3 regions of the Rhizobium sp. YJ-22 genome follow, and region 1 is predicted to be linked to each of the others. Evidence: predicted binding sites of a transcription regulator. Region 1 holds the regulator's gene; each other region holds the start of a gene.
The links. The regulator LexA, encoded in region 1, represses DNA repair genes until DNA is damaged. The targets are predictions, from matches to a motif close to TGTTCNNNNTGTGTTCNG.
Positions count from the first base shown of each region.

Region 2: a site for LexA is predicted at 1,978-1,995, ahead of uvrA (excinuclease ABC subunit UvrA). Genes of this name have one in related genera too.
Region 3: a site for LexA is predicted at 1,917-1,934, ahead of recA (recombinase RecA). Genes of this name have one in related genera too.

Region 1 is NZ_JARRIR010000002.1:14,138-17,416, reverse strand. Features, by position in the region: gene P7F60_RS04545 (ferredoxin--NADP reductase) at 56-868, shown strand; gene lexA (transcriptional repressor LexA) at 1,060-1,791, shown strand; gene P7F60_RS04535 (ComEC/Rec2 family competence protein) at 1,772-3,279, opposite strand, start outside.
Region 2 is NZ_JARRIR010000004.1:55,184-58,462, reverse strand. Features, by position in the region: gene uvrA (excinuclease ABC subunit UvrA) at 1-1,842, opposite strand, end outside; gene P7F60_RS10810 (single-stranded DNA-binding protein) at 2,109-2,630, shown strand; gene P7F60_RS10805 (GNAT family N-acetyltransferase) at 2,658-3,185, shown strand; gene P7F60_RS10800 (MarC family protein) at 3,255-3,279, opposite strand, start outside.
Region 3 is NZ_JARRIR010000004.1:45,347-48,625, forward strand. Features, by position in the region: gene alaS (alanine--tRNA ligase) at 1-611, opposite strand, end outside; gene recA (recombinase RecA) at 770-1,858, opposite strand; gene P7F60_RS10765 (carbohydrate kinase family protein) at 2,080-3,018, shown strand; gene P7F60_RS10770 (pseudouridine-5'-phosphate glycosidase) at 3,064-3,279, shown strand, end outside.

The sequences.
Region 1 (3,279 bases):
TATTATCGGCACAGTGGTTTTTTGAGAAGCAGAAGACGAGAAGCAGGAAGACAGGATGAACGCTCCCGCACGCAATGAGGAATTCGCTGAATCGATCCCCGCCGGCGTTTATGCTGAGACGGTTCTGAGCGTTCAGCATTACACCGATCGTCTGTTCCGATTCCGCATGACGCGTCCGGCGGGCTTCCGGTTTCGTTCGGGTGAGTTCGCCATGATCGGCCTGATGGTCGAAGGCAAGCCGATTTATCGCGCCTATTCCATTGCCAGCCCGTCTTGGGATGAGGAACTGGAATTCTTCTCGATCAAGGTGCCGGACGGTCCGCTGACCTCGCATCTGCAAAAAATCCAGCCGGGCGACATCGTGCTGATGCGCAAGAAGCCGACGGGAACGCTGGTGCTCGACGCGCTGACGCCTGGTAAGCGCCTGTACATGTTCTCGACCGGCACAGGCATCGCGCCTTTCGCCAGCCTGATCCGCGACCCGGAGACCTATGAGAAGTTCGAAGAGGTCATCCTCACCCATACCTGCCGGGAAGTCGCCGAGTTGAAATACGGCCTCGACCTCGTCGAGGAAATCCGAAACGACGAGATGCTTGGCGAAATCGTCGGTGACAAGCTGCGTCTTTATTCGACGGTAACGCGCGACGACTATCCCTTCCAGGGCCGCATCACCGACCTGATTGCCAACGGCAAGCTGTTTGCCGATCTCGGCGTCCCGGCCTTCGACCCTGCGGTCGATCGCGGCATGATCTGCGGCTCGGCCGCGATGCTGAAGGACACCAAGGAACTGCTCGAAAAGGCAGGTCTCGTCGAGGGCGCCAACAACAAGCCCGGTGAATTCGTCATCGAGCGCGCTTTCGTCGGCTGAGTCGTCCGCAACCGCATTCTCCGCGCCGGCACCGAAAGATTGCCGGCGCTTTGCATTTGAGGTCGCCTTTCAGGGCGTACCCGTCATTTCCCTGCCATATTCAACACTGGATTGTGCCTGCGGCCCTTGCGGAACACAGTGGGAACAGATAGTGTTCGTTCTGTATTTGTTTCACGAATCTGGTGGGTGCTATGCTGACGCGCAAGCAACAGGAACTTCTGCTCTTCATCCATGAGCGGATGAAGGAATCCGGCGTGCCGCCGTCTTTCGACGAGATGAAGGACGCCCTGGAACTGGCCTCCAAGTCGGGCATCCATCGCTTGATCACAGCGCTGGAGGAGCGCGGTTTCATCCGCCGACTGCCGAACCGGGCGCGGGCGCTGGAGGTCATCAAGTTGCCGGAGGCCTATTCGGCGACGGCCGCCCAGCCACGGCGCGGTTTTTCGCCGAGCGTCATCGAGGGCAGCCTTGGCAAGCCGGCGTCTTCCGCACCTGCGGTCGCGAAGCCGGCGACGCCGGCCCTGCCTGAGGCGGCCAATTCCGTCTCCGTGCCGGTCATGGGTCGTATCGCTGCCGGCGTGCCGATTTCGGCAATCCAGAACAACACCCATGAGATCGTCGTGCCGATGCAGATGGTCGGGCAGGGCGAGCATTACGCTCTGGAGGTCAAGGGCGACTCGATGATCGAGGCCGGTATTCTCGACGGCGATACGGTCATCATTCGCAACACCAACAGTGCAACCCCTGGCGATATCGTCGTGGCGCTGGTGGACGACGAAGAAGCGACGCTGAAACGTTTCCGCCGCAAGGGCGCCTCTATCGCGCTGGAAGCGGCAAACCCGTCTTACGAGACCCGGATTTTCTCCTCCGACCGCGTCAAGGTGCAGGGCAAGCTGGTCGGCCTCATCCGCCGCTATCACTGAGCAACGAGCGAATCTCCGCCGGCAGACGGTGCGTATAATCATCATCGCGCCAGGAATAGGCGCGGTGCTGCGTCCAGGCCCGCCGGTTTTCGGGATCGAAAGCGGGGCGGATGCGTAAAGCCTGGCGGGCATCGACGGCGAAGGTGATTTCCACCGCGCCGGTCTGTCGCAGGGTTTCGCTGTCCAGGACGGTTGCGCCGGAGCGGCAGCGGGCGAATTTGGCGCGGGTCGGTGTGACAATCAGGCGGGCATTGTCGCAGGCAAAACCAATGTAGCGACCGTCTTCCAGCACCATGACCGGGCCGATGGCCGTTTTCGCCAGGCACCATTTCTGGCGGACACAGGCGAAACGACGATCCGCGCTCGTTTCCATGATTTGCTGGCGCAGCATGTCGGCATCGACCAATTCGTCTTCATCCAGTGGCTGCTTGCGTCGCTCCGACCAAGGTCCTTTGGCCGGGAAGGCGCTGTCGAGTTGCTCCGGAGGACCATGGGTATGGATGGTGAGAGCGCGGCGCCATTGGTCGAAGATGAAAGCGCTGGGCTTGCGGCGGTTGCTGTTCAGAGTGTCGCCGTCCAGCAACGCGACCAGCCTGCCATCCTCTGAAATAAGGAGATCGGGCTTTTGCGGGGTTGCCAGCAGGCTGGTGGCCAGCGCCAGCAGGAAGAGGGCGGTGCCGATGTGGCGCAGCCGTGTACGCAGCAGTAGGAACAGCACCATCCCAGCGACGGCGAGCGGCAGGAACAGCGGCGGCTGGCGGCCGATGATCAGTTCTCCGCCCCAGCTTGCCACCGTCTTGGCGATGGTGATGACGATGCCGAGACCCCAGCCCATGACAGCGATCGGCCATTCGTCGAGACCGAAGGGCATCAGCAACATGCCGATCAAGCCAGCCGGCATGACGACGAATGAGATGACCGGCATGGCGGCGAGATTGGCGGCAAGTCCGTAGGTGGCCAGCTTGTGAAAGTGTTCGATGGAGAAAACCGATGTCGAGAGACTGCCGATCAGCGAGGTGAGGAAGACACTGGCGACGAAATTCCAAGTTTCCGTGGCGATGCCGGACACGGGGAGTCTCGCAGGCTCGCGACCGGCGGAGTGGCCGCTCCAGAGATTGTAGCCGGAGACCAGCGCCAGGGTTGCGGCAAAGGACATCTGGAAACTGGGCCCCATGATTTCCGAGGGCGCCATGGCCATGATGACGATGGCCGAAAGCGCGACATTACGCAGGCTGATCGACGGGCGGTCTACCAGGACGGCGATCAGCAGGATGGCCATCATCAGGAAGGCGCGCTCGGCGGAGACCGCAAAACCCGAGACGAGGTAATAGGCGCAGACCATGATGAGCGCGCCGGCGGCGGCGAATTTCTTTATTGGATAGCGCTGGCTGAAGCCGGGGAACAGGGAGAAGATCGAGCGGACACCAACGAAGAAGATGCCGGCGGCAAGCGCCATGTTCAGCCCGGAAATGGCGATGATGTGGGCAA
Region 2 (3,279 bases), on a different contig from region 1:
CAAATACTTGCCGGTGAGGGATTTCGGATTGTCCATCACCTGCTGCGGCGTGCCCTCGGCCACGACCTGACCGCCATGCACGCCGGCGGCGGGACCGATATCGACGACGTAATCGGCCGTCAGGATCGCATCCTCGTCATGCTCGACGACGATGACGGTATTGCCGATGTCGCGCAGGTGCTTCAGCGTTTCAAGCAGGCGGGCATTGTCGCGTTGATGCAGGCCGATGGAGGGCTCATCAAGCACGTAAAGCACGCCTGTCAGGCCCGAGCCTATCTGCGAGGCGAGACGAATGCGCTGGCTTTCGCCACCCGACAGCGTGCCGGAATTGCGCGACAGGCTGAGATAATCCAGGCCGACATCGTTGAGGAAGCGCAGGCGCTCGCGGATTTCCTTGAGGATGCGCACGGCGATTTCGTTCTGCTTGGCGCTGAGATGGGCCGGCAATTCCTCGAACCAGTCGCGGGCGATGCGGATCGACATGTCGGTGACCTGACCGATATGCAGGCCATGCACCTTCACCGCCAGCGCTTCCGGCTTCAGGCGATAGCCGTTGCAGGCCGGGCAGGGCGCGGCCGACATGTAGCGCTCGATCTCCTCGCGCGCCCAGGCGGAATCGGTTTCCTTCCAGCGCCGTTCGAGATTGGGAACGATGCCTTCGAAAGTCTTGGTCGTCTTGTAGGAGCGGGCACCGTCGGCATAGTGGAATTCGATCTTCTCGTCGGTGCCGTGCAGGATCGCCTTCTGCGCCGGCGCAGGCAGATCAGCCCAGCGATCCGTCAACTTGAAGCCGTAGGCCTGGCCAAGCGCCTCCAGCGTCTGGTTATAATAGGGCGATGAGGATTTTGCCCAGGGCGCGATGGCACCGTCCTTGAGGCGGCGGTCGTGCTCGGGCACGATCAGCGCCTCGTCGATCTTCTGCTGTGAGCCGAGGCCGTCGCAGGAGGGACAAGCACCAAAAGGATTGTTGAAGGAAAACAAGCGCGGCTCGATTTCCGGAATGGTGAAACCGGAGACGGGGCAGGCGAATTTTTCCGAAAACAGCACTCGCTGGTGCGTCTCGTTCAGCGACTTGTTGGCCGAGCCGCCGGCCGCCGTCTCTTCGGCCGGCAGCGGCTTGTCGGCGAATTCGGCGACGGCCAACCCGTCAGCCAGCTTCAGGCTGGTTTCCAGGCTGTCGGCCAAGCGCGCGGCGATATCGGTGCGCACCACCAGGCGGTCGACCACCACGTCGATGTCGTGCTTGTATTTCTTGTCCAGCGCCGGCACCTCGGCGATCTCGTAGAACTGGCCGTCGACCTTGACGCGCTGGAACCCCTTCTTCATCAGTTCGGCGAGTTCCTTCTTGTACTCGCCCTTGCGGCCGCGCACCATCGGCGCGAGAATATAAAGGCGCGTGCCTTCTTCGAATTCCAGCACGCGGTCGACCATCTGGCTGACCGTCTGGCTTTCGATCGGCAGGCCGGTCGCCGGCGAATAGGGAATGCCGGCGCGCGCGAAGAGCAGGCGCATATAATCGTAGATTTCGGTGACCGTGCCGACCGTCGAGCGCGGATTGCGCGAGGTCGTCTTCTGCTCGATCGAAATCGCCGGCGACAATCCGTCGATCTGATCGACATCCGGCTTCTGCATCATTTCCAGGAACTGGCGCGCATAGGCCGAAAGGCTTTCGACATAGCGACGCTGTCCCTCGGCATAAATCGTGTCGAAGGCGAGCGAAGATTTGCCCGAACCCGACAGGCCGGTCATGACGATCAGCGAATTGCGCGGCAGATCGAGGTCGATGCCTTTCAGATTGTGCTCGCGCGCACCGCGGATGGAAATCGACTTCAACTCACTCATGGGGCTCACTCATATCCGGCCGGCAAGGGACATCCGGTCAATCCGGTCCTTATGTAGTCACGCTTTCGGGCATGTCGAGATGGAAATCCAGGATTCGCCACCCAGGACTCACTTGACGGCAGCATAGCGAATTATTAGAACAAAAAAAGAACAAATTTGTTTGTGGATTATTGTCGTCAGAGGACCGCGAGCGGATTATATTGGTTTAAGATACCGCGATAACGAAAACGGATGCCGCCGGGATGGCGGCAGGCAGGGTGAGGCGTATGGCTGGCAGTGTCAACAAGGTAATTCTGATCGGAAACGTCGGTGCGGATCCGGAAATCCGGCGCACGCAGGACGGCAAGCCGATCGCGAACCTGCGGATCGCCACGTCGGAGACCTGGCGCGACCGCAATTCCGGCGAGCGCCGCGAAAAGACCGAATGGCACAGTGTCGTCGTGTTCAACGAAGGCCTGTGCAAGGTGGTCGAGCAATATGTGAAGAAGGGCGCCAAGCTTTATATCGAAGGCGCTTTGCAGACCCGCAAGTGGCAGGACCGCGACGGGCAGGACCGGTACTCGACGGAAGTCGTCCTGCAGGGCTTCAATTCGACGCTGACCATGCTGGATGGTCGCGGCGAAGGCGGTGGCCGTAGCGTTGGCAGCGACTACGGCTCCGGCGGCGGCTACGATAATGATTTCGGCCAATCCTCCGCCCCGCGTGGCGGTGGCCAGAGCCGTGGCAGCCAGGGCAGCTCCGGTGGTGGTAATTTCTCGCGCGACCTCGACGACGACATTCCCTTCTGATTGTAAACGGACGGGTGAATAGAGCCGATGGATGCCACACCTGAAATCGAGATTGCTGCTATAACGGCAGCGCATATCGACGGTTTTCATGACGCACTCGATGCGGTGGCGCGTGAACGCAAGTATCTGACGATGCTTGAAGCGCCGCCGCTTCCCAGAATCCGTGAGTTCGTGCTCGACATGATAGACAAACGGAACCCGCAATTGGTTGCGGTTTGCGATGGTCAGGTTGTCGGCTGGTGCGATATTCGGCGGGATTTTTTTCCGTCCCATGCGCATAGAGGCACCTTGGGGATGGGAATTATTTCCGCTTATCGGGGGAGAGGCGTGGGGCGTCGATTGATCTATGCAGCACTGGAAAAAGCATCTCAGGAAAGGTTCATACGTATCGAGCTTTCTGTTCATGCGGACAACATGCCGGCCATCGCGCTCTATGAAAAAGCCGGCTTCATTTCCGAAGGTTTGCACAAACACGCCGTCTGTATTGACGAGCGCTTTATCGACGCGATCACGATGGCAAAGATACTCGACACAAAGCGGCAGCCCATATCATAAAAATTGCCGGTGACGGCCGTGTCGAATTGGCAAGGTCTTGAGCCAGTTCGCCAATTCAGCGGGCAGATTTTATGACGGCAGGGCGAAGGCCGAA
Region 3 (3,279 bases), on a different contig from region 1:
AGGTTCCAGATTTCGATGAAGCGGTCGCCATCCTCCTCCGGCGAGCCGGGCGGGCCGCCCCAGATATGGTCGCCGTGGTCATAAAAAATTTCCGAACAGGGGCCGCAGGGGCCGGTATCGCCCATCGCCCAGAAATTGTCGCTGGTCGGGATGCGGATGATCTTCTGGTCCGGCAGCCCGGCGATCTTCTTCCAGAGGTCGAAGGCTTCGTCGTCGGTATGGTAGACCGTAACCAGCAGGCGCTCGCGGTCGAGGCCGAATTCCCTGGTGATCAGGTTCCAGGCCAGTTCGATGGCGCGCTCCTTGAAATAATCGCCGAAGGAGAAATTGCCGAGCATTTCGAAGAAGGTATGGTGGCGGGCGGTATAACCTACATTGTCGAGGTCGTTATGCTTGCCGCCGGCGCGCACGCATTTCTGCGCGGTGGCCGCCGTCGAGTAGGGACGCTGCTCCAGGCCGGTGAAGACGTTCTTGAACTGCACCATGCCGGCATTGGTAAACATCAGGGTCGGGTCGTTGCGCGGCACAAGCGGGCTGGAAGACACGACCTCATGGCCGTTCTTTTTAAAGTAGTCGAGAAAGGTCGACCGGATTTCATTCACACCGCTCATGATACGCCCTTCATTCACGCCGGACCCCGGCATTCTTCTTAATCAAAGTTACCGGCTTTTATCGCTCGTGCCGCACCCTGTCCAGCACCGCACAGCAAAACCGGCCGTACATCTTTCGAAATACGGCCGGCGCAAGGAAACGGAAAAGATAGGCGGGATTAAGCTTCCGCCGCCGAATCCCCATCCTCGGCTTCCGGGCCGCCGTTCTGCAAGAAGCGGTCGGCGATCAGGCCGGCATTCTGGCGCAGAGCCATTTCGATCTCACGGGCGAGATCAGGATTGTCGCGCAGGAAGGACTTGGCGTTTTCACGCCCCTGCCCCAGGCGCTGGCTGTTATAGGAGAACCAGGCACCGGACTTTTCGACGATACCGGCCTTGACGCCGAGATCGACCAGCTCGCCGGTCTTCGAGACGCCTTCGCCATACATGATGTCGAATTCGACCTGCTTGAAGGGAGGCGCCATCTTGTTCTTGACGACCTTGACGCGGGTCTGGTTGCCGACCACCTCGTCACGCTCCTTGACCGAGCCGATACGGCGGATATCGAGACGGACCGAAGCATAGAACTTCAGCGCGTTACCGCCCGTCGTCGTCTCGGGCGAACCGAACATCACCCCGATCTTCATGCGAATCTGGTTGATGAAGATCACCATGGTGTTCGACTTGGAGATCGATGCCGTCAGCTTGCGCAACGCCTGGCTCATCAGGCGGGCCTGCAGGCCCGGCAGGCTATCGCCCATCTCGCCCTCGATTTCGGCGCGCGGCGTGAGCGCCGCGACTGAATCGACGACCAGCACGTCGATGGCGCCGGAGCGCACCAGCGTATCGGTGATTTCAAGCGCCTGCTCGCCGGTATCCGGCTGGGAGATCAGCAGGTTCTGCAGATCGACGCCGAGCTTGCGGGCATAGACCGGATCGAGCGCATGTTCGGCATCGACGAAGGCGCAGATGCCGCCCTTCTTCTGCGCCTCGGCAATGGTCTGCAGCGCCAGCGTCGTCTTGCCCGAGCTTTCCGGGCCATAAATTTCGACGATACGTCCCTTCGGCAGACCGCCGACGCCGAGCGCGATATCCAGGCTGAGAGAGCCGGTGGAGACGGTTTCGATCTCCACGACATTCTCGTTGGAGCCGAGCTTCATGATCGAGCCCTTGCCGAAGGAGCGCTCGATCTGCGAAAGAGCTGCGTCCAGTGCCTTGCTTTTATCCACCGCTTTGTCCTCTACGAGCCGCAAACTATTCTGTGACATCGGGTCCACCTTTAGGTTATTGAAGCCGCACTGGCAACGAAACTGCTGTTACGCCATATGTACTCTTTTTGTTCTTATTCTTCAAGAGCCGATCAAGCACCTGATTCAAAAAAGAAATCACGCATGCGTTCCCTTTCTGTTTTCATGTGTATTATCAGAGGATTGCGATCCTCGTCCGCAGAAATGAATGATCGAATCGGGCTTTTTTCGGAGGGCGGGCGATGACGAAAGTGGTGGTTTGCGGCGGTGCGCATGTGGATCGGCGGGGGCGAATCTCGGGCCTCACCGCGCCCGGCGCGTCCAATCCCGGCTCCTGGTTCAGCGAGGCTGGCGGCGGCGGGTTCAATGCGGCGCGCAATCTCGCCCGGCTCGAGCTTTCGGTGACGATGATTTCGCCGCGCGGCGGCGATGCCGAGGGCGACATGGTGACCACGGCCGCCGAACAGGCCGGGGTCATCGACCGTCCCTTCATCTTTCTCGACCGACGCACGCCGAGCTATACGGCCATCCTGGAAAACGACGGCAATCTGGTCATCGCGCTCGCGGATATGGAGCTTTACAAGCTGTTCACGCCGCGCCGCGCGGCCATGCGTGCGATCCGCGATGCGATTGCCGATGGCGAGCTTCTGCTCTGCGACGCCAACCTGCCGGAAGAGACGATCCTGGCGCTGACGCGGCAGGCGAAAGGACTTGGCAAGCGGGTGGCGGGCATCGCGATTTCGCCGGCGAAGGTGGTCCGTTACCGACAGGCGATCGGGCTGCTCGATTTCCTGTTCATGAACGAAGCCGAGGCGCGGGCGCTGGCGGGACGAAATGTCGCCGACATGGCGGAATGGCCGGGGCTGCTGCGCGCGGCCGGACTGCGTGGCGGCGTGGTGACGCGCGGCGGCAAATCCCTGGTGGCCTTCGACGGCGAAAACGCGGCGCTGCTGGCGCCGCCGTTTGTTTCCGCTGTCGATGATGTCACAGGGGCGGGAGATTCGCTTGCAGCCGGCACGATTTTCGGCTTGATGGGCGGCTTGGACATCGCGCAGGCGGCTCGCCTGGGGATCGCCTGCGCAGCCATCACTCTGCAATCGCCCTATGCGACGAGTGAACTCCTCTCCCAGGACAGCATGCGGACGGCGCTGATGCGCGTTCCCGAGGCGCAAGCGCTCTAAGGGAAACATCTGGCGCCCGTTCGCGCCAGCCAACGGATACGAACCATGACAGAGACCAAGTCCACTCTTCCGATCGTCTATTCGCGTGAAGTCGCCGACGCCAAGGCCGGGGGCCTGCCGCTGGTGGCGCTCGAATCGACGATCATCACCCATGGCATGCCCTATCCCGGCAATATCGACATGGCGCGCAGCGTCGAGGCGATCATCCGTGCCGAGGGCGCGGTGCCGGCGACCATTGCCGTTCTCAACGGCGTGCTACAT